DNA from 3 places in the Enterocloster bolteae genome. Region 2 is predicted to be linked to each of the others. Evidence: riboswitches for the same ligand, from Rfam matches in the RefSeq annotation. Region 2 holds a riboswitch; each other region holds the start of a gene.

Region 1 (10,270 bases), 900 kb from region 2:
CATGAAATCGGATTTCACGGATACCTCCATGAGGAATCCACCGCCACTTCCTACGAGGAGGAAGATGCCACCATGACCCGCTGCGAGACCATTATAAAGGATCTGACCGGACAGTCCATAGCAGGACACCGCGGACCGGGTGGCGTGATACACGATTACAGCCTGAGACTGTTTCTGGAGCACGGCTACCTATACAGCTCCAATTGGAGGGACTCCGACGGTCCCTTTATCCATACCATAGACGGCCGGCAGGTTCCTCTGGTAGAGCTTCCCAAGGATTCTATTTTTGACGATACCGCATACGATTTTTACACGGATTCTGCTCCGGAACGGTATGAACTGAAATCCCCCCGGGAAATGTTAGAAATCTGGAAGGATGAATTTGATTCCCTGGCAGCGGAAGGCAGGATGATTAACTTTGTCCTCCATCCACAGTTCATAGGACGCGCCAGCCGGGTAAACATGCTCAGTGAGCTTATAGGCTATATGCTGTCCCATGGGGCCTGGATTGATACCAACCGGGCAGTGGCGGAGTATGTGCTGGAAAACCGGGATTTATTAAAGCCTGACAGATAAATCTTATCCCCGCTTTATCTGCTCTGGGCCAACTTTCATAAAACATAACAGCAGGCGCCTCCTTTCAGACTCACGTCAAAAGGAGGCGCCCTCATGTTCAGATAACCATATTCAAATAACCAATTTCAGATAAGCCCATCCATATGCTCATATCATATACATCTCAGAACAAGGTCTGCTGCTCATACTCACAATCCCTTTCCAGCTGGGGCGGTTCCTGGCCCAGCAGTTCCTTTGTCTTTGCACTGTCCAGAATCCATTCCCTAACCTGTTCCCTCTCAAGAACCAGAGGCATACGGCTGTGGACAGGGGCCATGGACGCATTGGCCTGGGTGGTCAGTATAACGAAGTGTTCCCCGTCCTCATACCTGCCATAAAATCCTGCCAGGAACAGAATCCGGCTCCCTTCCTTAGTGAATGTAAATTTCTCTTTATTCTTATTCCACTCATAAAACCAAGAAACCGGGATCACTGCCCGGCGCATGCTCACACTGTCCCGGAACATCCGCTTTTCAAACACCGACTCTGACCTGGCATTAAAAACCAGCCCCTTTCCGCCCGGCCCGGGATACCCCCATTTCTGCCTGCAGACCCGCAGACTCCCGCCCCGGCCCGCGTAAGAAGCTGTCCCGGCGTTCTTTGCCGGGGCCGGTACATTAGATGCCTCTTCCAGGGCTGCCACAATGACCGGCGCCATGTCGCCCGGATGGATGTCCCGGTCCAGAACTCCCAGTTCCAGTTTCCAGTCCTTCTGCTCCGTTATGTCTCTTATCTCATCTAATAACTCCGCGCTGAAATGATATCTGCCGCACATGAAATTCCTGCCCGCCTTTCCTGAGTATTCCATTCCTATGGCGGCATTTTGTCCGCCTACTGTATTATATACCCAAACCCTTAAAAATCAATGCAGGCAGTGAGCAGGAACGCAGCCAAAGCTCCATTACCTCACAGCTTCCAGTATCCCCTCACTGAATGTGGGGTGAGGGAATATAACCTTAGCCATATCCTCCAGCGTCAGCCCGTTGGCCATAGCCACCGCAAACTGGCTGATCATATCCGTGGCCCTGGCACACATCATCTGGGCGCCCAGGATGCGGTGTGAACCGCTGTCCGCCACCACCTTTATAAATCCCCTCTCCTGCTGGGACAGAATAGACTTGCCGTTGGCAGACATGATATACTTCTTTGTCACTGCTTCCATTCCCCGGGCCTTGGCCTCATCTGCGCTGATTCCCACGCAGCCGATTTCCGGATTGGTATACACACAGGACGGAATGATATCCGTGCGGATCACCATATCCTCTCCTGCCATATGCGCCACTGCGTTTCTGCCCTGGGCAGTGGCTGCATGGGCCAGCTGAATGCCGCCCGTCACATCGCCAATGGCATATATGCCCGGTACGCTGGTTTCATATTTTTCATCCGTGATAATACGCCCGCGTTCCATGGCCATATCCTTCACTTCCCGGCTGCTTTCATCGGTTATAAGACCGCCTGTATAAGCCCTGCGGCCCGTAGCGATAAGGATGCCGTCCGCCCTGGCCTCGCAGGGTTTGTCCTTTTCCGTATATCGGCATATAAGTCCTTTTCCATCCTCTGTCTGAAGGATCTCCTCCACCTTTGCCCCCGTATGGATATCCACATTTCTTTTCTTCATAATCATTTTCAGGTTCTGGGCAATTTCCTTATCCATGGTGGGCAGAATACGGTCCAGGGCCTCAATAACAGTCACACCATGGCCCAGGGAACTGTATACAGACGCAAATTCCATACCGATTACTCCGCCGCCTATAATAATCAGATGTTCAAACATATCCTTTTTGTCCAGCAGACCGTCACTGGTGACCACTCCCGGCAGGGATGAGCCTGGTATGGGCGGGCACGCGGGAACGGAACCAGTGGCAATGAGAATATGGCTGGTTTCCAGAACCACCTGGTCCTGTTTCTGTCCGCCCGGTTGTTCCTCTGATTTCCCCTCCGGTTTGCCTTCCGATTTTCCCTCTGATGTATCCTCAGCCGCCGCCACCTTTACATGCTCCCTGTCCAGTATGGTTCCCGTACCGTAATAAACTGAAATCTTGTTGGTTTTCATAAGGGAGGCAATGCCCTTTCTCAGCTGTTCCAGCACTTCATCCTTTCGTTTCTGGACCATCTCCATGTCAACCGCGGGTTCCCGGACCGTCAGGCCGATGGATGGCCCTGACTGTAATTCATGGTACAGCTCTGCTGTGTGGATGATTGTTTTGGTGGGAATGCATCCCCGGTTCAGGCAGGTGCCTCCCAGCTCACGGTTTTCCACCAGAGCGACCTTCATTCCCTTTTGAACCCCTTCAATGGCGGCCTCATATCCGCCCGGCCCCGCGCCAATCACCACCAAATCAAATTTGTCAGCCATATAAACCTAACCTCTCTTCCATTTATGTTCTGCGTTTACAGCGATTCCCTCACAAGGGTCATGATATCCTCTTTTATCCGGCATGACTGCGGTTCATCCGCGCCCGTATATTCCCCTGCCTGAAACGCGTCTGTTCCCATGGCTTTTACCGCCCTGCATATATCCTCCTCCGCATAGGCGCAGCCCTTAAGCTGTTCAGCCAGCATTCCGATCATCTCCTGGTCCATGGCGTCTGAAAATACATTCACATCCTGTATCATGCCTTCATCCACATGAAACTGTATCTGGATATTGCCCCATGGAAACCGTTTCTCCATTTCATACTCAAAGGGGATCTTCCTTCCGTATTTCCACTGCCAGGAAGCAAATTTCTCTGTCCGGGCATCTATGTCCGGCTGAGGCAGCTCCCCTTCCTCCATCCTTACGGCAGGCTGACCATAAACCTTGGAAAATGCCTCCACCAACGCCGACTTTACTTCCTCCAATGTGATATCCGGCTTAAACTCGCATAAATTGGCCACCCTGGACTTTACAGAGGTCACTCCTTTGGAGGCCAGCTTCTCTTTTGATACATTCAGATACCGCGACATATTTTCCTTGTCCGCCCGTATCAGTATGGTTCCGTGATGGTAGCAGCCGTCCCCTGTTCTGTAAAATGCGTTGCCTGAGAACTTGCGTCCATCCACCGTGATATCATTACGCCCCGTCTTCTCAGCATGGATTCCCAGACTCCTTACGGCTTCCAGTATTACATCCAGCTGCCGTGAAACATCATAATCGCCGGCGCCCACAATAAATGTAAAATTCAGATTCCCCAGATCGTGGAACACCGCGCCTCCGCCGGAGAGCCGGCGCACTAAATATCCGTTCTCCTGTTCCAGGAAATTCACCCTGCATTCCCTCCAGCAATTCTGGTTCTTTCCTATCACCACCGTATGGCGGTTCTGCCACAGATACAGAATGCAGGTTCCCTGGGGAACATGAAGGGTCATGTATTCCTCCATGGCCAGATTCCGGTAGGGGTATGTATTATCTGTCTCCATCCACACAAGTCTGTTTATCATGTCAGTCTCCATTCTATAGAAAGGCTGCCTGGGCAGCCCCTTCCCCGGCCATGTACGGATATCCGGGATATCCATACATAACCAGGGACATGCCGGCTGTCCAGGCAGTCCTATTTCATTTTCATCATTCCCATGTATAGCGCAGTACCGGCTTACGGGCCGCCGTAACCTCATCCGGTCTTCCAATCGGTGTAAGGTGGGGCGCACTGTGAAGTGCCTCAGGATCTGCCAGGGCCTGCTCGTAAATCTTATGGAATACCTCGATTGCCTCATCCAGTGTCTCCCTGGACTCTGTCTCAGTAGGCTCCACCATCAGCGCCTCATGTACAATCAGCGGGAAGTACATGGTCGGCGGATGGATGCCGTAATCCAGAAGGGCCTTGGCGATATCCATAGCGGATATATCCTTGTCATGCTTCATCTTCTCCAGACTCATGACAAACTCATGCATGCAGGTCTCGTTGTAGGCCATGTCATAGACATCCGACAGCTTCACCCTCATATAGTTGGCATTCAGCACTGCATTGCGGGCAGCCTCCGGGATGCCCTCCTTTCCAAGGGTCAGGATATAGGACAATGCCTTAACCACCACCAGGAAGTTGCCGTAGAACATCTTCACATCCCCAAGGGAATCCTGCGCCTTCACAAAGTGGTATGTATCCTCTTCCTTTTCCACACGCACGCCAGGTATAAAGGGCTTTAAGATTTCCTTGCAGCCCACAGGACCGCTTCCTGGCCCGCCGCCGCCGTGAGGTGTGGAGAATGTCTTGTGCAGGTTCAGATGGACCACGTCAAATCCCATGTCACCCGGCCGCACAATGCCCATAACCGCGTTCAGGTTGGCGCCGTCATAATAGCACAGTCCGCCTGCATCATGTACGATTTTGGTAATCTCCAGAATGTTCTTGTCAAATAATCCCACGGTATTGGGGTTGGTCAGCATCAGACCGGCTGTGTCCTCCCCTACCGCTGCCTTTAACTGCTCCAGATCCACGCAGCCGTCCTCCCTGGACGGAATGCTCACCACGTCGTAGCCGCACATGGACGCACTGGCCGGATTGGTTCCGTGGGCAGAGTCGGGAACAATAATTTTGGTACGTTTGGTGTCATTGTGATGTACATGGTATGCCTTGATTAAAAGCAGTCCTGTAAACTCACCGTGTGCGCCTGCTGCCGGCTGGAATGTCATTGCATCCATGCCCGTGATTTCGCAGAGATATTTCTCCGCCAGATATAAAACTTCCATGGAACCCTGCACCGTAGCCTCCGGCTGCAGCGGATGGACTCCCCTAAAACCCTTTAAAGCGGCTGCTTCCTCATTTACCTTGGGATTGTACTTCATGGTACAGGAACCCAGAGGATAGAAACCGTCGTTGACACCGTGGGAACGCTTTGCCAGCTCCGTATAATGGCGGCTTATTTCATTTTCCGACATGTGCGGAAGGCGGGGCTGTTTCTCACGGATATGTGCTTTTTCAAAAGATACCTGTGGCACGTCACAGGGACTGATTAAATCCAGTCTTCTCCCGGCTGACCCTTTTTCAAATACAAGTTTCATGAACCGCACACCTCCTTTTGTCCGCATTCCCTGTGAAGCGCCTCCCGTACAGCAGAGGCAAGTTCATCCATCTCTTCCCTGGTGTTCATCTCCGTAGCGCACCAGAGGATTTCCCTGTCGGAAAGCGGCAGTCCGCCCAGGATTCCCTTGCTTTCCAATGCCCTTAAAATGTGGGCGCTGTCCGTGCACCCGCCCTCAGGGCTTACGGTAACGAACTCATGGAAAAATTCACAGTTATGCTTTGGCTCAAGTCCTGCTTCCTTTAATACATCCCTGAGATAGTGGGCCTTGGACATGCACTGGCCTGCTGCCTTAGCCATACCGTCTGCTCCCATGGCTGTCATATATACAGAGGCGGTCAGAGCGCACCATGCCTGGTTGGAGCACACGTTGGAGCTGGCCTTCTCACGGCGTATATGCTGTTCACGGGCCTGGAGAGTAAGAACAAATGCCCTTCGTCCCTCATGATCGGCTGTCTCGCCTACAATACGGCCCGGAAGCTTCCTGGTCATGGCTGCCGTGGCTGTCATAAAGCCCAGATAAGGTCCTCCAAACGCCAGAGGCATGCCAAGAGGCTGGCCGTCGCCCACAGCGATATCCGCCCCGTATTCTGCCGGGGTCTTCATAACAGCCAGGGCCATGGGGTTGCAGCCCATGATGTACTTGGCGCCGGCCTCATGGACGATGCGGCCCAGGGCGTCCCCGTCCTCTATATTGCCGTAATAGTTGGGCTGCTGCACATAGAAGCAGGCGGCCTGGGGGTCTGCCTTCAGCATCTCTTCCAGAGCTGCCCCATCCGTTACCCCGTCTTTTTCCGGAACCATAACAACCTTTGTATTGCTGCCAAAGCAGTATGTCTTCATGACCTCGATAACGCCCGGATTTGCAGCCGCAGAAATATAGGCTGTGGTTTTCTTTCTCTCCTTACACATGGCAATGGCTTCCGCCGCAGCCGTGGCACCGTCGTATATGGATGCATTGGAGGCGTCCATTCCTGTGAGTTCACAGAGCATGGTCTGATACTCGAATATGGACTGGAGGATGCCCTGGCTGATTTCCGCCTGATAAGGCGTATAGGCAGTGACAAACTCCTCTTTTGACGTCACGTTTGAAACAATGGCAGGTATGTAGTGGTTATAAGCCCCTGCCCCCCTGAAAATATGGCGGAACACAACATTCTTACCGGCTATGTCCTCCATTCTTGCCTTAACTGCCTGCTCGCTGAGTCCTGAAGGGATATTGACCCCTTCCTTCAGCATTACCTCATCCGGTATATGGGAGAACATCTCCTCAAAGCTGGCATATCCAATCTCACGAAGCATCTCCTGCTGCTCCTGCTTCGTACCTGGTACATAACTTCCCATATAATCTCACCTCACCTCTCATGGGATGGAATACCTTCCCCGCCTTAATCCCCTAATCCAGGGTCTTCACATATTCCTCATACTCTGCCGCGCTCATTAACTGCGCTGTGCCGGTTACATTCTCCACCTTCATGAACCATGCCTCATAAGGCGCCTCGTTGATGGATTCCGGGGCGTCTAACAGTACCTCGTTGATCTCGGCCACTGTGCCGCTTACCGGTGAATACACATCGGATACAGCCTTTACGGATTCCACATCTGCAAACGGCTCTCCCTCTGTCACCTCGTCCCCTGCTTCCGGCAGGTTTACGAATACCAGATCCCCAAGAGCGTCCTGTGCATAATCAGACACTCCCACTAAAACCGTGCCGTCCTCCAGGGTCTTTACCCACTCATGTGACTTTGCATACTTTAAATCTTCTGGAAAATTCATTCTTAATACCTCCTTGAACATGCTGTTCTTTATTATATTTTAAAAACTTGTTTATTATATCCCATAAATTACTGCCGTTTATAAAATGGCAGCTTCACTACCTCCGCGGCCACGCGGCGCCCGCGCACATCCACTTCCAGCGCTGTCCCCGGATCCTTAAACCCTATGTCAACCAGGGCCATGGCTGCCGGATATCCCAGGAACGGGCAGTGTGTGCCGGAGGTGGTCATACCCACCTGCTGTTCTCCTATGTAAACAGGCTGGTGCTCCCTGATGATGCCGCGGCCGGTTACCTTTAATCCCACACGCTTCCTGGTCAAAGGTCCCTTGTCCTGGATAGCCTGTTTTCCGATGAAATCATCCTTATCCATCTTCACAAAGATTCCCAATCCGGCTTCCTTGGGAGAAATAGTATCGTCCATCTCATGTCCGTACAGAGGCATGCCTGCTTCCAGCCTCAGGGTATCCCTGGCGCCCAAACCACACGGAATCAGGCCCTCATCCTTTCCTGCCTCCATGAGCAGTTCCCACATCTTAGGCGCATCCTCCGGCGCCAGATAAATCTCCACTCCGTCCTCTCCGGTATAACCGGTTTTGGAAATGATGCATTTCATGCCGCCCACCATGCGGTCAAAAAGGCAGGTATAGTATTTTTCAGGAATATCTTCCTCCTTCGCCACCTTTTTAAGCACATCCATTGCTTTTGGTCCCTGCAGGGCAAGCTGTGCCACCTGGGAGGAAATATCATCAAACACAACATCCCCTGACTGGTGGGCCTTCATCCACGCATAGTCCTTATCCTTGTTGGCAGCGTTCACCACGATAAAATAGCAGTCATCCCTGACCTTATACACAATCAGGTCATCCACCACGCCTCCCTGTTCATTGCACATGGGGCTGTATCTGGCCTGGCCCTCCGCCATGACCGTATAGTCATTGGTCAGGAGCATGTTCAGATTCTTAAGGGCGTCCGGTCCTTTGCAAATCACTTCCCCCATGTGTGACACGTCAAAAAGACCGCATTTGGTACGCACTGCCATGTGTTCCTCGATAACGCCTGTTTCGTACTGTACCGGCAGAAGATACCCTGCAAAAGGTACGATCTTGCCCTTATACGTTACGTGAGTGTCGTAGAGAGGTGTTTTTAACAAAACCTCCCCTGCTGTTTCTGTTCCCATAATCACTACCTCCTTCATGAAATTGTCTGGTCCTTAACAATCATAGACTATGAAAGCGCACGAACAAAAGATGTTCATGCGCTCTGTCCTTGGACCTGAAAGATTTGGCTTCTTCGGTGCTATGCTCTCCAGAGTATCGTCCGGTATCCGGTCCTTTTGCCTGAGAGTTTTCCGCTTCCCCTTCGGCGCTGTGTTCTGTATGCTGATAATACACGGATACGCTATATCAAGCGTATTCTGTATCTTTCATACATTTTGGTCAGTCTCTCCCGAATCCATCTTCCGATGATATAAAATTGTCCGCAAACGCAAATCCCACCGGCTTGCCTTGTGCTAATCCCATACTAACACAGGCGCGATTTTCAGTCAATAGCTAAAAAGTGTTTAAATTTTAACACATCAATCGCATTTTTCGCCTTATTTTCCAAACTTATTTTCACGAATATTTTACGGTTTATTTAGAAAAAATACTGGTAATCTCCTATGAAGTAGTATATAATGAGCAAAGGTGATGAGGCGAAGGGGTTCCTTTGGCCTCATTCTTGTATGAGTACGGTTTTAGGTGAGCAAAATCTTAAGTGAAAGAAGGTGACAAGATGCATAAGTTTATGCGGACAGTAGGATTCAGTATGTACCAGAAAAAACAGGATATGGCGAAGCTTTTAAAGCGTCTGGTAAAAGAAGCGGAGATGACCGGCCGCCTGGCGGAACAGGAAGGCAGCAGGTTCTGTGAACTGCGAACGGAAGTGGCCCCCGGCATGGGAGTTGCCATGATAGGCGAGATGAGCCCCAAAGGAACATTCAGCCGCGAGTATTACTTTCCCTATGTCAAGAACCCGGATGTAAGTTCAGAGGCGGAATGTTCCATCCAGCGCCACACGGAGCGTGAAACTTATGCAGGCCTTCTTGATGAATACAGGGTGGGCATATCCCTAATCTTCTACATGGAAAATTCCATGGAGTACAGGATGCGCCGCAGCGCCCGCCAGCCTGTCCAGCCAAAGGGAGCCGCCCTTACAGGACTGGCAGTCCAGGGTAAGGTGCTGCTGCCTGTCAATAAGACGGAAAAACAGGCAGAGGACTCCCGTCAGGCCGCCAAAAAACGCAGCAGTCTCCTGGAAGCCGCAAAACACGGCGATGAGGACGCCATTGAGACGCTGACCATAGAGGACATCGACCTCTATTCCATGGTATCCAGACGGATTGCCCATGAAGATGTGTACTCCATCATAGAGACATGTTTCATGCCCTGCGGCATAGAGTGCGACCAGTACTCCGTCATAGGGGAAATCACGGAAATCAGCACCAGCGCCAACCGGATTACCAAGGAAGAAATATATAACCTGAAGCTGGACTGCAACGATATGGTATTCCATGTGGCCATCAACAAACAGGACCTGTTAGGCGAGCCACGGATAGGACGGCGCTTTAAGGGACAGGTGTGGATGCAGGGTACGGTGCTGTTTTAAAGGGATGTTTCAACGGGATGTTTATTTGAAAATAGGACTTGATTTTTTTTACCACTTAGGTTATTATATAAGGCGGACCGCATGAGTATCATACGGCCCGCCTTATATTTGTGTTTCTGTAGCTCAGCAGGATAGAGCGTCCGCCTCCTAAGGGCTTGTTGGAGCAATCGCCCAACACTGAAAATTTTATACAAGTCCATGTACCTCAGTAGGATAGAGGGTCCGCCTCCTAA
Region 2 (10,270 bases):
GCGGTTTTGGGAGGAATGGAATTGAAGAGAAAGATTGCAGTCATCGCAACAGAATATATAAAAGAGTTTCTCCAGTCCATGCTTGGGGACCTGGACGTTGATTATTGCATATTTACATATAAAACATTTTCAGATATACAGTATATCTATGAAAATGTTACGGAGGAGTTTGACGGCATCCTGACTTCCGGCAGTTTTCCTGCGCACATGATACATCTTTATTATAAAGAAGAAAAGCGCCCCATCTGTTTTTTCAACACTGATGAGGCTGCCCTGTACCGTTTATTTCTAAAGCTGTTAAATGAGAACAGAAACCTGGATTTTACAAGGGTTTACGCTGATATTGTGGAAATCTTCGGAGTGGGACTAAAGGATTTTGTGGAGGGGCGCAGCCCCATGCCCGATATCCGGGAGCTTTCAGCGGATGAATTTGACATGGAGCGGATGCTGGGAATTGAGCAGGAGGAGTACGGGAAACATGTAAGGCTCTGGGAGGAAGGAAAGATTGATTTATCCGTCACGCGGTTTTCCAGTATTGTGCCGGCACTGCAGGAGGCCGGCGTGAAGGTCTATTTCCCGTTCCCCAGCAAACGGTATGTGGGGGAGATGTGCGACAAGCTTCTCAATGAGATTGAGCGCAGGAAGCTGGAGGAGCAGATACCGGGAGTCATCATCGTGAAACTGTCGGAAAATGGTTCCGGCGGCGAGATGTTCCAGGGCCTGGATTATGATTACATGAGGCTTGAAAATCTTGTGATTGAATTTATAGGGGCATCCATGATTGACTGTTCGGTCCACAGGCGCCATTACGGGCTGGAAATCGTGTCTACCAAGAAACATGTTTCGGGCTGGACCGGAGATTTTAAGGAGGACCGCCTCAGCCCGTTTCTGAGGGAAAAAAAGCTGTCCGCCCGTTTCAGCATCGGCTGCGGTCTTGGGAACAGTCTTTCACAGGCCCGGTTAAATGCTCTTGACGCCTGCCATGAGGCTGAACTTAAGCAGTCTCTGGCATACCTGATCAATGAGAGGGAGCAGATTATTGGTCCCATGGGGGACTGCGGCCAGCTTCTCCTTAATGTGGACAACAGTGAGGTGCTGGACGTGCAGTCCAAGCTTTCACCCCTGACAGTAAAGAAAATATTTACTGCTATCAGCGCCTCCGAAAAGCAGGAAATCACAGCCAGGACCCTTGCGCTCAGGCTGGGCATCACCAAGCGGAGCGCCAACCGTTTTCTGGCTGTATTGGAGCAGGAGGGATATCTGAAGATTGCATATAAGACCAGGACCACCACCAAGGGGCGGCCGGAAAGTGTGTATATCAGGACCGGCGGTCCGGGGAACCCGGAAGAACAACAGGGACAGCAGCAGGAATATTTCTGACTGCGTGCCTTATAAATTGTCTTCCGGAAGCTCATGCCCCTTGGTAATATGGTCCTTGATGGCCCGGAAGCTTTCTGCGCTGACCACATGTTCAATGCGGCAGGCATCCTCCGCGGCTGTCTGTTCATCCACGCCAAGGTACATGAGCCACTGGGAGAGCATGGTGTGGCGTTCGTACATGGTTTCGGCGATTTCCTTTCCCATGCTGCTGAGGGTGATGTGCCCCTGGTCATCCATGAGGATATAACCGTTTTCACGCAGATTCTTCATTGCCACGCTGACACTGGGCTTGGAAAAGGCCAGTTCGTTGGCGATGTCGATGGAGCGGACATAGGGGTTTTTGCGGCTTAAAATCAAGATTGTTTCCAGATAGTTTTCAGCTGATTCCTGTATTTTCAATTTAATCAAATCCTCCCACTGATAAATATTAGTTAGTTCAAAGTCTGCGGCGGCTATTTTCTATTTTATCATACCCGGAAAGGAAACGCAAATTAGCGCCAGGTCTGAAAGAGCAAAAAACCTGCAATTAAATTGAAAAAAATGATTGACATTTCGGTTAACTGGTGCTAACCTAAATTTGCAGTTAGGATACCATAACTTTCCAGCTGCAATATAGAAATTTCAGGAAACAGAATCACATCAGGTTCAGAAAGAGGAGTGATGGGTATGCCGTTGACATTGGTAAAAGAAGGTACGGTGGCATCCATAGTCCGGGTGGGCGGCAAGGAAGAGGTAAAGCGTCATCTGGAGAACATGGGGTTTGTGCCGGGAGCGAGTGTGACTGTTGTTTCAGCTAACAATGGCAATGTGATTGTCAATGTAAAGGAATCAAGGGTTGCTATCAGCAAAGAGATGGCCAATAAGATTATGGTGTAAGCTGGCCGCGGGTATGAGAAGGAAAGGAGCATTAATAAGATGCGCACATTGAAGGAAGTAAAATGCAAAAGCACGGTAACGGTTGTTAAACTTCACGGAGAAGGGGCCGTAAAGCGGCGAATCATGGATATGGGCATCACAAAAGGGACGGAAGTCTATGTCCGCAAGGTGGCGCCTCTGGGGGACCCTGTGGAGGTGAATGTTAGGGGCTATGAGCTGTCCTTAAGGAAAGCGGATGCCGAGATGATTGAAGTGCAGTAGAAACTGCTTTTTTTTAAAAGAATGAGTTAGCTACAACTAATTTATTGATAAATTTTCTCAATAAGAGAATGAGGAGGATATGAAAATGTCAATCAAAATTGCTTTGGCCGGTAATCCCAACTGCGGAAAGACCACGCTGTTCAATGGTCTTACCGGATCCAATCAGTTTGTTGGAAACTGGCCTGGTGTCACGGTGGAAAAGAAGGAAGGAAAACTTAAGGGGAACAAGGATGTCATCATCATGGACCTTCCGGGTATCTATTCATTGTCGCCTTACACGCTGGAGGAAGTGGTCGCCAGGAACTACCTGATTACCCAGCGGCCGGATGCCATCTTAAACATTGTGGACGGAACCAACCTGGAGCGCAACCTGTACCTGACCACCCAGTTAATGGAGCTGGGGATTCCCGTGCTGATGGCTGTCAACATGATGGACGTGGTTAAAAAGAGCGGGGACCGGATTGACATTCAGGCTCTGAGCAGGGAGCTGGGCTGCCCGGTGGTGGAGATTTCCGCATTAAAGGGCACCGGCATCATGGAGGCCGCCAACAAGGCAGTGGAGCTTGCAAGGGACAGCAGAGCATCTGTACCGGTACACAAATTCTGCGCCGATGTGGAGGCGGCTCTGGAGGAAATCGAGCAATGCATCGGAGGAAATGTGCCTGAGGCGCAGAGGCGTTTCTATGCCATCAAGCTGTTTGAGCGGGATGACAAGATTGGGGCCCAGATGACCATGGTTCCGGATGTGGGAAGCATCACAGCGCGCATGGAGGAGGCCATGGACGATGACGCTGAGAGTATCATCACAAATGAGCGCTATACCTACATTACATCTATTATTGGCAGGTGTTATACAAAAAAGAGCAGAGAGAAGATGAGCGTCTCCGATAAAATTGACCATATCGTCACCAACCGTTTCCTGGCTCTGCCTATATTTGCGGCGGTCATGTGGGTTGTCTACTATGTTTCAGTTACCACAGTGGGAACCTGGGCCACTGACTGGGCTAACGACGGAGTGTTTGGGGAAGGCTGGAGTCTGTTTGGCTTGGAAGTGCCGGGCATACCTGTTGTTGTGGAGGGATTCCTCGCCGCGGTGGGCTGTGCTGACTGGCTCTCCAGCCTGATATTAGATGGTATTGTGGCTGGCGTGGGCGCTGTGCTTGGCTTTGTGCCCCAGATGCTGGTGCTGTTTATTTTCCTTGCGTTTCTTGAATCCTGCGGTTACATGGCCAGGGTGGCGTTTATCATGGACAGAATTTTCCGGAAATTCGGATTGTCAGGAAAGTCCTTTATTCCCATGCTGATCGGAACCGGCTGCGGTGTTCCCGGCATCATGGCTTCCCGTACCATTGAGAATGACAGGGACCGCAAAATGACCATCATGACCACCACCTTTATTCCATGCGGAGCAAAGCTTCCTATTATTGCGCTGTTTGCGGGAGCCCTGTTCGGAGGCGCTTCCTGGGTAGCACCCAGCGCCTACTTCGTAGGAATTGCAGCCATTATCTGCTCCGGCATCATCTTAAAGAAAACAAAAATGTTTGCAGGGGATCCGGCGCCGTTTGTAATGGAGCTTCCTGCTTACCACCTTCCAACTGTGTCGAATGTTCTGCGCAGCATGTGGGAGAGAGGCTGGTCCTTTATCAAGAAGGCAGGAACCGTAATCCTGCTGTCCACTATTTTTATTTGGTTTACATCCAGCTTTGGGTTTGTGGACGGACATTTTGGTATGGTGGAAGATTTGTCGGATGGAATTCTGGCGTCAATCGGTCAGGCCATTGCCTGGATATTCGCTCCTCTGGGATGGGGGAACTGGCAGGCAGCTGTGGCGGCCATCACGGGTCTGGTTGCAAAGGAAAACGTAGTTGGCACCTTCGGCATTCTCTATGGTTTTGCGGAAGTGGCTGAGGACGGATCAGAAATCTGGGGAACACTGGCCCAGAGCTTTACAGCCGTCAGCGCATATTCCTTCCTGGTGTTCAATCTGCTGTGCGCTCCCTGTTTTGCTGCCATAGGCGCCATCAAGCGTGAGATGAACAATGCAAGGTGGACCTGGTTTGCAATCGGTTATCAGACCATACTTGCATATGTGGTGGCACTGTGCATATACCAGTTTGGCAGATGGTTTACAGAGGGAACCTTTGGAGTCGGAACCGTTGCGGCAATTGGGGCCGTGGCCGTATTCATCTATCTGTTAGTAAGGCCTTATAAAGAGGGCAGTTCTCTTAATGTGAATGTAAAGGCCAAGACAGCATCATAACAGCCCTGCATACTCTTTTGTGCCTGATAAGGATTGTTTACATATAATTTAGGAGGATAAAGGAATGATCGATTGTTTTAAATGTAAAAAAATGGGCCTTTTTTTAGGCGGCGTCCTGTTTGGAACAGCAGGTGTGAAGATTCTGGGAAGCGATGATGCCAAAAAGTTATATATCAACTGCCTGGCTGCCGGATTAAGGGCTAAAAACTGTGTGATGACCACCGCCTCCAATATCCAGGAGAACGCTGAGGATATTCTGGCAGAGGCCAGGGAAATCAATGCACAGCGCTGTCAGGAGGTATTTGAGGATGAAAGCAGGGAGGAGTCCCCTGAGCATACCTCAGAATATTTGAAGGAAGATGAGACAGCTTCTGCTGATACGGTTACAGCGTAATGTATAATCCGCCTGGGGAAGAAATCTCCGGGCGGTAATTTTTTCATTTACTCTGAAAATGTGTCCAGGACAGTTGAAAATAGGAGCTTGAAACAATGAAGTTTGTAATTAGACATGAGATAAGGGGAAGGGTCAGGGTTCATTTTTATCAGAAGGATATGAGCATACGGCAGGCTGATTTGCTGCATTATTATCTCTGCACCCTTCCCGGAGTAAAAAATGTCAGGGTATATGAGAGAACAGCGGATGCCGCTGTGGTGTATGAAGGCAGCCGCAGGTGCATACTGGAGGGAATACAGAGGTTTTCTTATGATAGTGAGCGGATGGAAGAGCTGGTGCCGAAGAACAGCGGAAGGGCCCTGAACCGCGAATACAAGGAGAAGCTGGTCCGGAAAGTGGTGGTCAGGGCATTTGCCAAATCCTTTCTGCCGGCTTCTGTCAGAGCCGTCTATACGGCCGCCCACTCCGTCAGGTACCTGCTAAAGGGAGTCCGCTGTCTGCTCAGGGGCAAGCTGGAGGTGGAGGTTTTGGATGCCGCAGCGATTGCCGTGTCTGTCCTGAGACGGGATTTCGACACGGCGGGTTCTGTTATGTTCCTTCTGGGGATTGGGGAACTTCTGGAAGAATGGACCCGCAAAAAGTCAGTGGGCGACCTTGCCAGGAGCATGTCCTTAAACATTTCCGGGGTATGGCAGAATGTGGATGGGACAGAGGTCCTGGTTCCTGTTTCAAAAATCAGGGAGGGAGACCTGGTAACGGTCCATATGGGAAATGTGATTCCTCTGGACGGAGTGGTCGCTTCCGGGGACGCCATGGTGAATCAGGCTTCCATGACAGGGGAATCAGTGCCTGTCAGGAAGGAGGAGGGCTCCTACGTGTATGCGGGAACAGCCGTAGAGGAGGGAGAGATTACCCTGCGGGTGAGGACGGCTGCGGGCGACACCAGGTTTGAACGGATTGTGACCATGATTGAGGAGTCGGAGCAGCTTAAGTCCACGGCTGAGGGAAAGGCAGCCACCCTGGCGGACGCGTTGGTTCCCTGGAGTCTGGGCGGAACCATACTTACGTGGCTGCTGACCCGCAATGTGACAAAGGCCCTGTCCATCCTGATGGTGGATTTTTCCTGCGCGCTGAAGCTGGCTATGCCCCTGTCTGTGCTCTCGGCCATGCGCGAGGCCGGCAGCTGCCATATTACGGTAAAAGGAGGCAGGTATATGGAGGCAGCGGCTGCTGCCGACACCATTATCTTTGACAAGACAGGAACCCTGACAAAGGCCAGGCCCCAGGTGGCGGATGTGGTGGTATTCAATGACATGGGAAAGGAAGAGCTGCTGCGCATTGCTGCCTGCCTGGAGGAGCATTTCCCCCACTCCATGGCTAAGGCTGTGGTAAATGAGGCAGTGAAGCGGGGGCTGGTCCACAAGGAGATGCATTCCAGGGTGGATTATATTGTAGCACACGGCATTGCCACCTATGTGGGAGATGAAAGGGTGGTGATTGGAAGCTATCACTTTGTGTTTGAAGATGAGGGGTGCAGGATACCGGAGGATAAGAGAACGGTATTTGACAGCCTTCCCGTGGAATATTCCCACCTCTACCTGGCCATCGGAGGAAGTCTGGCAGCCGTTATCTGCATTGAGGACCCTCTGAGGGATGAGGCGGATGCGGTCATCGCCGCCCTTCACAGGCAGGGAATCACCAAGATTGTCATGATGACAGGAGACAGTGAGCGCACAGCCGCCGCTGTTGCCGGACGGGTGGGAGTGGACGAGTATTATTCGGAGGTCCTTCCCGAGGACAAGGCCCGGTTCGTGGACGAAGAAAAGAAAAAGGGCCGCAAGGTTATTATGATTGGCGACGGAATCAATGATTCGCCGGCCCTGTCGGCTGCTGACGCGGGAATTGCCATCAGCGAAGGGGCTGAGATTGCCAGGGAGATAGCAGATATCACCATCTCGGAGGACAACCTGTTCCAACTGGTGACACTGAGGGCTATCAGCCGGGCACTCATGGACCGGATTGACCGGAACTACAGGTTTGTTATCGGATTCAACCTGGGTCTTATTCTTCTGGGAGTGGGAGGCGTCATAACCCCGGCCGCATCAGCTATGCTCCACAATACATCCACTCTGGCTATCAGTTTAAAGAGTATGACCAATCTTCTGGATTGATTTTTGAAGGCGCGTACAGAAAAAAAATAAAATCCCCCTTCCTGTATTTTACAATTATTTTGGGAATGGAAGAGAGTAAATGGACATATGTTTATTTTCTGTCATTTATTGTGAAAAAAATTGTGCCGTATGCATAAAAAAACGGTATGTTTTTTGTGAAAAAGAAATAAACTGAACATAATTCTATTGCTTTTTTCTATGTTTGATGTTAAAATATAAACAAAGTTAATGACAGACCGGTTGATGAATTCGGGAGAGATTACCGCCAGGTAACGCCGAAGGGGATGCGCAAACTCTCAGGCAAAAGAATCGAATTCGGACGGGACTCTGGAGAAGGTCACTAAAATGTGAATACCGATGAAGCAACCGGCGGCATAGCAGCAACCGCGTCAGGGAAACTTTCAGGTAAAAGGACAGAGGCAGACATCTACGCTACGTTTATGTCTGTCTCTGTTTTTTTGCAATTTTGGGGACTTCTTCGTTACCTGCATTGCGAAAACTCTACCAAGGATATACCTTAGCTTAAGAGCTATCACAGCGGTAACGGCGGTCTGTGGTGGAAAGCGGCCAAGCATATCTGCGGAGAGCAAAAAACAGGAGGAACGTAGATTTATGACAATTATTACGGGGTTAGGATTACTATTATTGACGCTGGCAGCTTTCTCACTTTTCAGTATGAAGGCGCCCAAAGGTTCAGCGGCCATGTCGGGAATGGCCAATGCAGCAGTTGCAACTTTCCTTGTGGAGGCTGTCCACAGGTACATATCCGGAGATTTGCTTCACCTGGCATTCCTTGGGGAAACGGGCACCATATCGGGCAACATGGGCGGCGTGGCAGCGGCAATTATGGTACCGATAGGCATGGGAGTGAATCCCGTATTTGCAGTAGTTGCCGGTGTTGCTCTGGGAGGATACGGCATCCTTCCGGGATTTATCGCAGGATATGCAATTGGCTTCATTGCGCCGTTTATTGAGAAACACCTTCCGCCGGGCCTGGATTCCGTGCTGGGTGCTCTCATGATTGCACCGATTGCCAGATTCATCGCCTTCCTGGTGGATCCGGCTGTGAATGCAGCCCTGGCGCACATCGGCGGCATGATTTCGGCAGCTACAGAGCAGTCGCCCATTCTCATGGGACTTCTGCTGGGAGGGGTTATCAAGATGATTTGTACGTCTCCCCTCAGTTCCATGGCTCTTACCGCCATGCTGGGACTTACAGGACTGCCCATGGGTATTGCAGCTATTGCCTGCTTCGGCGGTTCCTTTACCAATGGTGTCATCTTTAAAATGCTCCACTTCGGGGATAACAGCAACGTGGCAGCTGTTATGATGGAGCCGCTGACACAGGCCCATATCATAACAAAGCACCCCATACCGATTTATTGTTCCAACTTTTTCGGGGGAGGCTTTTCGGGAGTGGCCGCCGCATTCCTGGGCATTATCAACAATGCCCCGGGAACAGCATCTCCCATACCCGGACTGCTGGCGCCCTTTGCCTTCAATCCGCCGTTAAAGGTACTTATGGCGCTGCTGCTGGCTGCCATCAGCGGTACCCTGGCTGGAATCGTGGGAGCCATAGTATTTAAGAAGAAGTATGATATGAAGCCGGAATTATCCGTCATTAATTCGTTTGAGGAGTAATAACGCAGCATGGGAACAGCCAGATGGGGAAACTTGTCTGGCTGTTATTTTTATTTTTTTTGCAATAAACAATATTAATAATAATTATCAATATTGTTTATTGACAAAAGGGATTAGTTCTGGTAAAATATGAGTAAATTAGACAAAACTAACAACCGGGCAGCGGGCAATGGATTTCTGTTTCAAGGGTAACGGGATAGAAGGCAAGGCAGCAGTAAACCATCACAAAAACCAGGAGGAAACAATATGTCATTAATAGGAAAAGAAATCAGCGATTTTACAGTACAGGCCTATGCAGGCGGAGCGTTCAGGGAAGTGAAGAAATCAGATGTTTTAGGGAAGTGGGCTGTATTTTTCTTTTATCCCGCGGATTTTACATTTGTTTGCCCCACTGAGCTGGAGGACCTGGCGGATAAGTATGAGGACTTCAAGTCAGCCGGCTGCGAGATATACAGCGTATCCTGCGACAGCCATTTTGTCCACAAGGCATGGCATGACGCATCAAGGACCATACAGAAAATCAAGTATCCCATGCTGGCGGATCCCACGGGCAGTCTGGCCAGGGATTTCGATGTGATGATAGAGGCTGACGGAATGGCTGAAAGAGGAAGCTTTATCGTGAATCCGGAAGGAAAGATTGTTGCCTGCGAGGTAATCGCGGGAAATGTGGGCAGGAATGCGGACGAGCTGTTCAGACGTGTTCAGGCATCCCAGTTTGTGGCGGAGCACGGTGATCAGGTATGCCCGGCAAAATGGCAGCCGGGAGCAGATACTTTAAAACCGAGCCTGGAGCTGGTGGGGCTCTTATAAGCCGCCCTCTACAATATGGCAGGTCCCGGACAGATGGTGGATGAAGGGCTGAGAAAGTACGCTGCATTCATTGGTTTTGAGAAGTTTTTTCAAAAAAACATATAAAATGGTTTAATGAGAAAAGGTATCGGTTATATGTATTGACGGATGCCTTTTTTTGTACCATAATAACCATGTTATATAACAGTGTTATAATGATATGGGAAAAGGTTGGAGTGATTGTCATGGAGGACAGGTACAACGGTACGGTTACTGCCATATTGGAGGCAGGAAAGAAGGAATTTCTCACATATGGATATGAGAAAGCGTCGCTCAGGAGAATCGCAAAGGAGGCATCGGTGACAACCGGAGCCATATACGGTTATTTTCCGGGGAAGAAAGCATTGTTTGACGCGCTGACCTCAGATACGGCGGAGGAACTGCTGGATCTGTACCGTAAAGAGCACAGGGACTTTGCTGCGCTGCCGCCTGAACAGC
Region 3 (10,270 bases), 3.1 Mb from region 2:
TTGAGCCTGAGGCCAGCAGCACATGCGTTCCTTTCAGCACCCGGCTCTCCTCTTCCCCTTCGCACCCTGTCACCAGCACGGTTTTGTCCGCCTGCAGGGTGCCGGTTCCCTTAACCAGTGTCACGTTGTTTGCCTTAAAGAGCTGTTCCACTCCCTGTCTTAAGCTTCCTGACGTTCCCTCCTTATATTCCAGAATCTTATCATACTCATACCGGACATTCTCTGCAAAGATGCCGAACTGCCCGCCCTCCTTCATCTCCCTGTAAAGCCGGGACGCATGAATCATGGCTTTGGCCGGAATACAGCCACGGTTCAGGCAGGTTCCCCCTACCTCCCTGTTTTCCACCACTGCCACCGAAAGTCCCAGCTTGGCGCCCTTGATCGCCGCCACATAACCGCCGGGACCTGCTCCTATAATAACCAAATCAAATATATCTGCCATCTTTCCTCCTATTGCCGCCAAAGAGCGCTGGAGCGTGTCTGAAAATTTATTTCAACACGCTCCTGAGCACTGCCTGTATTTTTTCGTAAATCAGTTACTTACTCCCCGATATAGCGCAGCACCGGCTTTCTTGCCGCAGTTACCTCGTCCAGCCTGCGGACCGGTGTTTTGACTGGAGCCTGGTGAAGGCTCTGCGGATCTGCCTTTGCTTTTTCATATATGCTGCGGAACACCTCAATGGCTTCGTCCAGGGTTTCCTTTGACTCTGTCTCAGTGGGCTCCACCATCAGGGCCTCATGGACAATCAGCGGGAAATACATGGTGGGGGGATGAATGCCGTAATCCAGAAGTGCCTTGGCAATATCCATGGCCGACACATTGATATCGTGCTTCAAATCCTCCAGCGTCATCACAAACTCATGCATGCAGGTTTCATTGTAAGCCATCTGATACAGGTCTGACAGCTTATTCATCATATAATTGGCATTTAACACTGCATTGGATGACGCCTCGGGAATGCCTTCCCTGCCCAGGGTCATGATGTAGGCCAGCGCCTTTACCACCACCCCGAAGTTTCCATAGAACATCTTCACGCTTCCAATGGATTGCGGCCCCTTAACCATAAAGCCCGGAAGGAAGGGACGCAGGAATTCCTTGCAGCCGACAGGGCCGCTTCCCGGACCGCCCCCGCCGTGAGGCGTGGAAAATGTCTTGTGGAGGTTCAGGTGGATTACGTCAAATCCCATATCTCCCGGCCTCACAATGCCCATGACCGCGTTGAGGTTGGCTCCGTCGTAATAGCACAGCCCTCCCCCATCGTGGACAATGCGGGTAATCTCCAGGATATTCTTGTCAAAGAGCCCTACCGTGTTTGGATTGGTCAGCATCAGTCCTGCCGTGTCCTCCCCCACTGCCTCCTTAAGCTTATCCAGATCCACACATCCGTCCTCCCTGGAGGGGATGCTGACAACGCTGTAGCCGGCCATGGTGGCGCTGGCGGGATTGGTGCCGTGGGCAGAGTCCGGAACAATGATTTTCGTCCTCTTTTCATCCCCTCTGGAGTGATGGTAAGCCTTAATCAGCAGCAGACCCGTAAATTCCCCATGGGCGCCTGCCGCGGGCTGGAAGGTCATTGCATCCATACCGGTTATCTCGCACAGATACTGCTCCGCCAGATCGAATACCCTGAGGGCGCCCCGGACCGTATGTTCCGGCTGCAGCGGATGGATGCCCGCAAAGCCCTCCAGCGACGCCGCCTCCTCATTTACCTTTGGGTTATACTTCATGGTGCAGGAGCCAAGGGGGTAGAAACCGTTGTTGACGCCGTGGGCGCGCCCCGCAAGGCCGGTATAATGTCTGCTGATTTCATTTTCAGAGAGCTCCGGCAGATTCAGCTTCTCCTTCCTGCCAACTCCTATCTGATGGACCGGCACGTCGCAGTCCGGAAGCAGGTGGCAGTGCCTGCCGGGAGTTCCTTTTTCAAATATTAATTTCATGCTCCGCATACCTCCTTCACGATTTGAACCGCCTGGTCCATATCTTCCTTCCGGTTCTGCTCAGTGGCGCACCAGAGAATCTCCCTGTGGCTCAGAGGCAGTCCTCCCAGGATTCCCTTCTCCTCCAGAGCTTTTAAGATTAGGCCGCTGTCCGTATCGCTTTCAGTGACGAACTCATGGAAGAATTCCCTGTCATACCTGGCCGTGAGGCCGGCCTGTTCCAGTTGTTCCTTCAGGTAATGTGCTTTGGAGGTACAGAGAACAGCGGTCTTTCTTAATCCATCTGCTCCCATGGCCGCCATATATACGCTGGCAGTCAGGGCGCAGAGAGCCTGGTTGGAGCACACGTTGGAGCTGGCCTTTTCACGTCTGATATGCTGTTCTCTGGCCTGAAGGGTCAGCACATACGCCCTCCTGCCGTCCACATCCTTTGTCTCTCCCACGATTCTGCCCGGAAGCTTCCTTCCCATAGCTGATGTGGCTGTCATAAAGCCCAGGTACGGTCCTCCGAAGCTGAGAGGCATGCCCAGGGGCTGGCCGTCTCCCACCGCAATGTCCGCCCCGCATTCTGCCGGCGTAGGCAGGAGCGCCAGGGAGATGGGGTTGCAGCCCATGATATATTTGGCTCCCTTTTCATGGGTGATTTCTCCCAGAAGGCTGCAATCCTCCAGATTGCCATAGTAGTTAGGCTGCTGCACATAGAAGCAGGCTGCCGTGCCGTCCATTAATTCCCTTAAGGCGTCCGCGTCCGTGACTCCGTCCTTTTCAGGAACCATCACCACCTGGGCTCCGCTTCCGAAGCAGTAAGTCTTTACCACCTCCGTGACCAGCGGATGGGTGGTTTCGGACAGATATACCCTGCTTCTCTTCCTGTCCCTGCACATGGCCGCTGCCTCGGCTGCTGCCGTGGCCCCGTCATAGACAGAAGCATTGGACACATCCATGCCTGTAAGCTGGCAGAGCATGGTCTGATATTCAAATATGGACTGAAGAATGCCCTGGCTGATCTCGGCCTGGTAAGGGGTATAGGATGTAAGAAATTCCTCCTTGGATACCACGCTCTTTACAATGGAAGGTATGTAATGGCTGTATGCTCCCGCCCCTCTGAATATATGTTTAAACACCACATTCTGTTTTGCGATTTCCTTCATCTTCCCGATGACTTCCATTTCGCCAAGCCCCTCAGGAAGCTTTAAACCGCCTTTTACACGGACCTCCCGGGGGATATGGGAAAACAGCGCCTCAAAGCTGTCAAAGCCGATTTCCCTGAGCATTTCCTGCTGCTCTTCACTGGTATTGGGTACATAAGAACCCATGGGTCCACCTCCTTTTCAAGATGTCTACAGTGTTTCCAGATATGCCTCGTAGGCCTCCCCGTCCATCAGTTCCTCTTTGCCGCTTACGTCTTTTACTTTGATGAACCATGCATCATAGGGGCTCTGGTTTACAGATTCCGGACTGTCTAACAGTTCCTCGTTGATTTCCTCTACCTGGCCGGTAACAGGAGAAAGTACATCTGATACTGCCTTCACAGACTCCACATCTGAAAATGCCTCGCCTGCCGTCACATCGTCTCCCGGCTCCGGAAGGTTTACAAACACCAGGTCTCCCAGAGCATCCTGGGCATAATCCGTAAGTCCTACTGTCACGGTTGTGTCATCCACTGTTTTTACCCACTCATGGGATTTTGTATACATTAATTCCTTTGGCACGTTCATTTTTTATTTCCTCCTTGTTTTGAGCATTTCATAATCCCTGCTTATTTCTCTCTCTTATAAAATGGAAGCTTCACCACTTCCGCTCCAACCCTGCGGCCTCTCACATCCACCTCGACCTGGGTGCCCGGCTCCTTGTATGCAATATCCACCAATGCCATGGCTGCCGGATATCCCAGATACGGGCAATGGGTGCCGGACGTGGTGGTTCCAATCTGCTGTTCCCCGGCAAATACCGGCTCATGCTCTCGGATGATGCCCCTGCCCGTAACCTTAAGTCCCACGCGCTTCCTGGTAAGAGGTCCCTTTTCCTGCAATGCCTTTTTGCCGATAAAGTCCTCCTTATCCATCTTGACAAAGATACCAAGACCTGCCTCCTTCGGAGTGATGGTGTCATCCATCTCATGTCCGTAAAGGGGCATGGATGCCTCCAGACGCAGGGTATCCCTGGCTCCCAGGCCGCAGGGTATCAGCCCTTCCTCCCTGCCGGCCTCCAGCAAAAGCTCCCACAGCCTGGGAGCGTCGTTCCCGGCCATGTAGATTTCCACTCCATCCTCGCCTGTATACCCTGTTTTGGAGATGATGCAGGGAATACCGTCTATGCAGCAGTCCTTCTTAAAGGTATAATACTTATCCGGGATGGCATCCGGGTCCGCCACCTTCTTAAGTACATCCAGGGCTTTTGGTCCCTGAAGGGCAAGCTGGCCCACCTGGCCGGATATGTCCTTAAGCTCCACATCACCGGACACATGGTCCTTCATCCACTGGTAATCCTTATCCTTGTTGGATGCGTTGACAACGATGAAATAGCTGTTGTCCTTAATTTTATAGACAATCAGGTCGTCCACCACGCCTCCTGCCTCGTTGCACATGGGGCTGTATCTGGCTGTACCGTCCTCCATGACCGTATAATCATTGGTCAGAAGCATATTCACATTCTTCAGGGCATCCGGCCCGCTTAACAAAATCTCGCCCATATGGGACACATCGAAAAGGCCGCACTGCTCACGCACTGCCATGTGCTCCGCAATCACTCCCTTTTCGTACTGAACCGGAAGGAGGTAGCCTGCAAACGGCACAATCTTTCCCTTATACTTTACATGCATGTCATACAGCGGTGTCTTTAATTCCATATTCTCTGCTCCTTTTTTCCATATTCTATGGTTGTATCTCAACAGTTCCCCAACTGCTTCGTCTCATTTCCAGTTTCCCGGCAGCTTACTGGTACAGCGGATATTTACCGCAGATTTTGTCAACCTCGCCTCTGATATAATCAGCCTTAGCCTCAAAATCAGTGGCTGCCAGCCAGATGCACTCAGCAATCTTTTCCATATCTTCTTCCTTCAGTCCCCTGGAGGTGACTGCCGGTGTTCCGATGCGCACGCCCGAGGTGACAAAGGGGCTTCTGGGATCATTGGGAACCGTGTTCTTATTCAGAGTGATGTATACCTGGTCGCAGCGGTTTTGAAGTTCCTTGCCGGATACGTCCATTCCCCTCAGGTCCACCAGCATCAGGTGGTTATCTGTTCCTCCTGTGAGAATGTTAAAACCCTGCCTTTTAAGAGCTGCCGCCAGGGCTGCTGCGTTCTTAACCACCTGCTCCTGGTAAGCCTTGAACTCCGGCCGCAGCGCCTCACCGAAGCAGACTGCCTTGGCTGCAATGACATGCTCCAAAGGTCCGCCCTGGATTCCCGGGAAAATGGCCTTATTGAAATTGAATTTGTCTGCCACTGCCTGGTTGGCCAGAATCATGCCGCCCCTTGGACCCCTTAAGGTCTTGTGGGTCGTTGTGGTTACCACGTCCGCATATGGAATGGGACTGGGATGCACACCTGCCGCCACCAGCCCGGCGATGTGAGCCATATCCACCATCAGGTAAGCTCCCACCTTGTCGGCCACTTCTCTGAACCGCTTAAAATCAATGGTCCGGCAGTAGGCGCTGGCCCCTGCGATGATAAGTTTCGGCTTGGAGGCAACTGCTGTTTCCTCCAGTTTGTCATAATCAATGTACCCATCCTCATTGACGCCGTAGGGCACAATGTTGAAGTACAGTCCTGAGAAATTCACAGGGCTTCCGTGTGTCAGATGGCCGCCGTGGTCCAGGTTCATGCCCATAACCGTGTCGCCCGGCTTTAACATGGCTACGAACACAGCCATGTTGGCCTGGGCTCCGGAATGAGGCTGTACATTCACATAGTCGCATCCAAACAGCTTCTTTGCCCGTTCAATGGCAATGGTCTCCACCACGTCCACAAACTCACATCCGCCGTAATAGCGTTTTCCTGAATATCCTTCTGCGTATTTGTTGGTGAGAACCGTTCCCATGGCAGCCATCACGGGCTCCGACACAATGTTCTCGGAAGCAATCAGCTCCAGATTCCTTCTCTGGCGTCCGCACTCCGCCTTGATTGCCTCCCCTATCTCCTTGTCATATCCTTCAATAAAATCCATTACCTGTTCAACCATTGGTTCATATCCTCCTTTTTATTTTTCATCACGGACATATCCATATGCCCTTCATCACAAACACATCCATATGCCCTGTTTCCGCCTCCGAAACCATACCACCTCCCTGTTTGTACCGCGCGCTTTTTTTGAAGGAGGCCCGTATACACACATGCCCTGTATCCATGACCCGGATATCAAAAAAAGCGCACGAACAAATAATGTTCATGCGCTCTGTCTTTGTACCTGAAAGATTTGGCTTCGTCGGTGCTATCGCTTTCCAGAGTTTCGTCCAGTATCCGGTTCTTTTGCCTGAGAGTTCTTCGCTTCCCCTTCGGCGCTGCCTGTGCAGTCTCTCCCGAATCCATCATCCGATTATATAAAATTGTCAACAAAAGCATTTCTATATGATTCTGCTTTGTGCTAATGTCATAGTATCACACTTAATATTTTCAGTCAATAGGTAAAATGTGTTTAATTTTTAACGCATTTTGCCGTTATTGCATTGTGTTTTTTGCCCTATCAGCAGTTTTTTCCTGCTCCTTTATGCACACGCGGCTGACCCTGTAGGAGTACAAAAGAAATGCCGTCATGACGATGGACAGGGCTGCCACAATAATCCAGGCAATGTTGTATGAGCCTGTCAAATCATAGGCTGACGCAATCAGAGGGCCGCCCAGGGCGTATCCCACGCTGGGAAACAGACTCAGGAATCCATAGATTTCTGCGTAATGTTTTGTGCCGAAGATGCCGCTGGTGATAACCGGAGCGCTTACAGTTCCTATACAGGTCCCGAATCCAAACAAAATTGCCATCAGGTACAGGAAGGGCTGATGTTTAATAAATATCAAACAAATAACGGAAAGAAAAAACATGGTATTTCCAAATAGTATTCCTGCCTTCACACCATACCTGTCATAAATATGTCCCAGTACCAATTTTCCGGGAATGGCAATAAACAGGTACAAGGAGGCGATGGAGGCCGCTGTGGTGGTTGCATATCCGGCATCCATAACCGAGGCCGGTATCTGTGTAATGACGGCTGCAGTGGCTGAAATCAGCGTGCATCCCAATACAAAGCACCAGAACATGGGCTTTTTCTTTACTTCCTTCAGCGACACATTCCACTCCCGCTCTGTTTTCCTGGCCTTTCCTGTCTCTCCCTCCTCATCCGCGCCGTATGCCTTGGTCCCCATATCAGCGGGAGTCCGCCTGATGACAAGCAGCACCAGAGGAACCAGGATAACCAGCCTGGTTATGCCCACAGCCTTATATGTAAACCGCCATCCCTGGGATGCGATGAGGTTTCCGATTATGGGGCTTAATATGGTTCCGCCTATACTGGATCCCACCATGGCAATACTCATAACCAGTCCCCTCTTTTTCCTGAACCAGTTGGTAATCAGTACGCTGACCGGAATCATAGTGGAGCCGCATTCAAAAAATCCGATACAGGCTGCTGTCACGTAAAACTGGGGCAGGGTGCTGGCAAAGGAATAACAGTAGTACGCCAGACAGTTTCCAATCATACACACCACCAGGGCTTTGTGCATGTACGGCTTTGACATGATCTTTCCAATGAACGGCGACATAAATGCCATCATCAGGGCTGCAATGGTGCTGACCAGCGCATATCCGCTCCTGGTAAATCCCAGATCCTCTGTCACCGGTTTTGTGAACAGGCTTGCGCAGCTCACCAGAGGCGCATACCCCAGCCCCATAATCAGAATACAGGTCAGCAGTATGAGCCAACCGTAAAAAAAGCGTTTGTTTTCCGCCATATTGTCCTCTCTTTCCCCAGACATGTTCTACTGGTTTCCATGGAGGTCCAGCCATCTCATGGCTGTCCCGGCATAAATAGCAGCGCCTTTGACAAGGGCAGACTCATGAAAACGCACCTTGGGATTATGCTCCACATACCGTTTTGAAACATCCTCGATACCGGCTCCAATGCACATATAGCTGGCCGGTATTTTTTGGGAAATATAGGCGAAGTCCTCCGATCCCATCACATGATAAGCGCAGACCGCCTTCAGCTCCGGCTCCAGCTCCTTAAGCCCTTCCACAATCTCCTGGTTCAGCTCCTCATTGCACCTGACAATGGGAATATCGCTTATCACCTCAATCTCCGCCTTTGTGCGGTAGGCCCCTGCCACGGAAGGTACAATTTCATTCAGCCGTGCAATCAGATGAGACATTGTTTTTTCGTCAAAGCTCCTCATGGTTCCCTGCAGGACGGCAGTCTCAGGAATCACATTGGAGGCGCTGCCCGCGCAGAACTGTCCGATGGTCAGGGCTGTCTCTGAGATGGCCGGGCACTCCCTTGCAATAAGCTCCTGCAGCGCCAGATAGACATGTACGCCTGTATTGATGGGATCAATGCATTTTTCCGGCCTGGAACCATGTCCGCCCTGTCCTGTCAGGGTAATCCTGAATCCATAGACCCCCGCCATGGGAAGGCTTCCGTAGGCAACATATTCCGGGGACATCTGGGCTGCCACATGCATGGCGAAGGCGCTGTCCACCTTTGGATGGTCCAGCACGCCTTCCTCAACGGCTGCCCTGGCTCCCTGGAAGGTCTCCTCTCCCGGCTGGAACAGAAGCTTTACCTGGCCCTTAAGCTCAGACTCATGCTGCTTCAAAAGCCTTGCAGCTCCCAGCAGCACGGTAGCGTGAAGATCATGTCCGCAGGCATGCATCCTGCCGTTTCGGGACGCAAATTCCTCCCCTGATTCTTCCTGAAAAGGCAGGCCGTCCATATCGCTGCGCAGCATAAAGCATCTGCTCCCTTTTCCAAGAATTCCAACCACGCAGGAACCATTGACCTTAATCTCATAAGGAATCCCCATCTCCTCTAACTTTTCCCGAACAAACGTACTTGTATCAGGCAGCTCCAGCCCCAGTTCCGGCATGGTGTGAAGCTTGCGCCTCCAGGCAATCAGATCTGCCTCCATGGTTTTTGCCTCTTCCAGTAATTCTCTATACATTCTTTTACCCCTTTCCTTCAGACAGGCTCTTTGATTTTTATAACTACTTCTCCGGAGTTTCGTTAACTTTTATTTATTTCTGTGATATAATCTTACCATAGCTCCCGGGCATTCGGTTATTCCGAATATTTTATGGGTTATAACCATTTTATTATTAGGCAAATTGTACACAAAAGGGGTAACATCATGAATTTCAGCCATTTAGAATATGCAATGACCGTGGCAGAATGCCGGTCCATCAACAAAGCCGCCCAGAGGCTGCTGGTCTCCCAGCCCTATTTAAGCGGAGTCCTTAAGAATCTGGAGGAGGAACTGGGCTGCCAGCTATTCAAACGCAGCCACAACGGAATCCTTCTGACAGAAAAAGGAATAAAATTCATGGACAGTGCCCGCATCATACTGTATGAATATGAGAAATTAAAACAGCTGTCCTGGGATGAAGCAGAACAGCCTATGGTGATTTCTTCCTATTTCGTATCCAATATTATGAGGCTTTTTCTGGAATTTAAAAAACAGTCTGCCAAACAGTTTCCGGACCGTCTGACAGAAATGGGGAACCAGGAGGTCTTGGAGTCGGTTGCGGCAGGCCGTACGCGTCTTGGTTTCATTCTCTGCGCCGTAGAAAAAAAGGAAAAATACCTGAGGCTGGCCAGGGACTTCCACTGTTCCTGCGAAGAGCTTATGACTTCCATTCCGCTGTATGTAATGGTTTCCAGGGAGCATCCTCTCTATAAGAAACCTTCCGTATCCATAAAGGAATTGTTTGACTATCCCTACGTGCATTTCAATGATGTCTCCGCCATCTCCTACCTGAAGTTAGTCGGCCTGTCCGACCATCCCAACCGCCTGGAGGTAGATAACCGCGGGCAGTTCTTTGATGCCATCAGAGAGGGCCAATACATCTCCCTGTCAGTCAGAGGCAAAACCTCGGATGGACGCGGATTCTGTTTCGTGCCAATCAGCGACAAAAACCTGTATCTGAACCTCTATTTTGTGACCCAGACAGACTACAGGCCTAATAAAAGGGAACGGGAATTCATACGGTTTCTGCGGGATTTTGCAGCCTTAGACGGACAGACGCCCTGACAAAAAAGGACCGTAAAAGAGAGGACAGCCCACTGTTTCTGGCGCTGTCCCCAATGCTGTTTCTTCTATAATAATATATTTTTAGTTTCCAACGCTCTA

Evidence for each region. Region 2 has a riboswitch for glycine ahead of CGC65_RS25120 (PTS sugar transporter subunit IIC). Riboswitches for the same ligand answer to the same signal wherever they lie in the genome.
Region 1: linked by a shared signal. The riboswitch ahead of gcvT (glycine cleavage system aminomethyltransferase GcvT) and the one ahead of CGC65_RS25120 (PTS sugar transporter subunit IIC) in region 2 are both predicted to bind glycine.
Region 3: linked by a shared signal. The riboswitch ahead of glyA (serine hydroxymethyltransferase) and the one ahead of CGC65_RS25120 (PTS sugar transporter subunit IIC) in region 2 are both predicted to bind glycine.

Annotation. Positions count from the first base shown of each region.
Region 1 is NZ_CP022464.2:6,329,699-6,339,968, forward strand. It holds gene CGC65_RS29385 (polysaccharide deacetylase family protein) at 1-576, shown strand, start outside; gene CGC65_RS29390 (SOS response-associated peptidase) at 740-1,390, opposite strand; gene lpdA (dihydrolipoyl dehydrogenase) at 1,517-2,971, opposite strand; gene CGC65_RS29400 (lipoate--protein ligase) at 3,007-4,035, opposite strand; gene gcvPB (aminomethyl-transferring glycine dehydrogenase subunit GcvPB) at 4,160-5,593, opposite strand; gene gcvPA (aminomethyl-transferring glycine dehydrogenase subunit GcvPA) at 5,590-6,957, opposite strand; gene gcvH (glycine cleavage system protein GcvH) at 7,010-7,390, opposite strand; gene gcvT (glycine cleavage system aminomethyltransferase GcvT) at 7,459-8,568, opposite strand; glycine riboswitch at 8,707-8,850, opposite strand; gene CGC65_RS29425 (DUF3881 family protein) at 9,165-10,037, shown strand; tRNA gene CGC65_RS29435 (tRNA-Arg) at 10,232-10,270, shown strand, end outside.
Region 2 is NZ_CP022464.2:5,428,269-5,438,538, reverse strand. It holds gene CGC65_RS25155 (helix-turn-helix domain-containing protein) at 22-1,380, shown strand; gene CGC65_RS25150 (metal-dependent transcriptional regulator) at 1,390-1,779, opposite strand; gene CGC65_RS25145 (FeoA family protein) at 2,047-2,256, shown strand; gene CGC65_RS25140 (FeoA family protein) at 2,296-2,517, shown strand; gene feoB (ferrous iron transport protein B) at 2,603-4,777, shown strand; gene CGC65_RS25130 (DUF6110 family protein) at 4,842-5,171, shown strand; gene CGC65_RS25125 (heavy metal translocating P-type ATPase) at 5,267-7,342, shown strand; glycine riboswitch at 7,583-7,664, shown strand; glycine riboswitch at 7,666-7,763, shown strand; gene CGC65_RS25120 (PTS sugar transporter subunit IIC) at 7,955-8,983, shown strand; gene ahpC (alkyl hydroperoxide reductase subunit C) at 9,230-9,793, shown strand; gene CGC65_RS25110 (TetR/AcrR family transcriptional regulator) at 10,018-10,270, shown strand, end outside.
Region 3 is NZ_CP022464.2:2,281,110-2,291,379, reverse strand. It holds gene lpdA (dihydrolipoyl dehydrogenase) at 1-442, opposite strand, end outside; gene gcvPB (aminomethyl-transferring glycine dehydrogenase subunit GcvPB) at 541-1,938, opposite strand; gene gcvPA (aminomethyl-transferring glycine dehydrogenase subunit GcvPA) at 1,935-3,254, opposite strand; gene gcvH (glycine cleavage system protein GcvH) at 3,279-3,656, opposite strand; gene gcvT (glycine cleavage system aminomethyltransferase GcvT) at 3,698-4,786, opposite strand; gene glyA (serine hydroxymethyltransferase) at 4,872-6,119, opposite strand; glycine riboswitch at 6,389-6,469, opposite strand; gene CGC65_RS10715 (MFS transporter) at 6,596-7,879, opposite strand; gene CGC65_RS10710 (M20 metallopeptidase family protein) at 7,907-9,085, opposite strand; gene CGC65_RS10705 (LysR family transcriptional regulator) at 9,272-10,171, shown strand.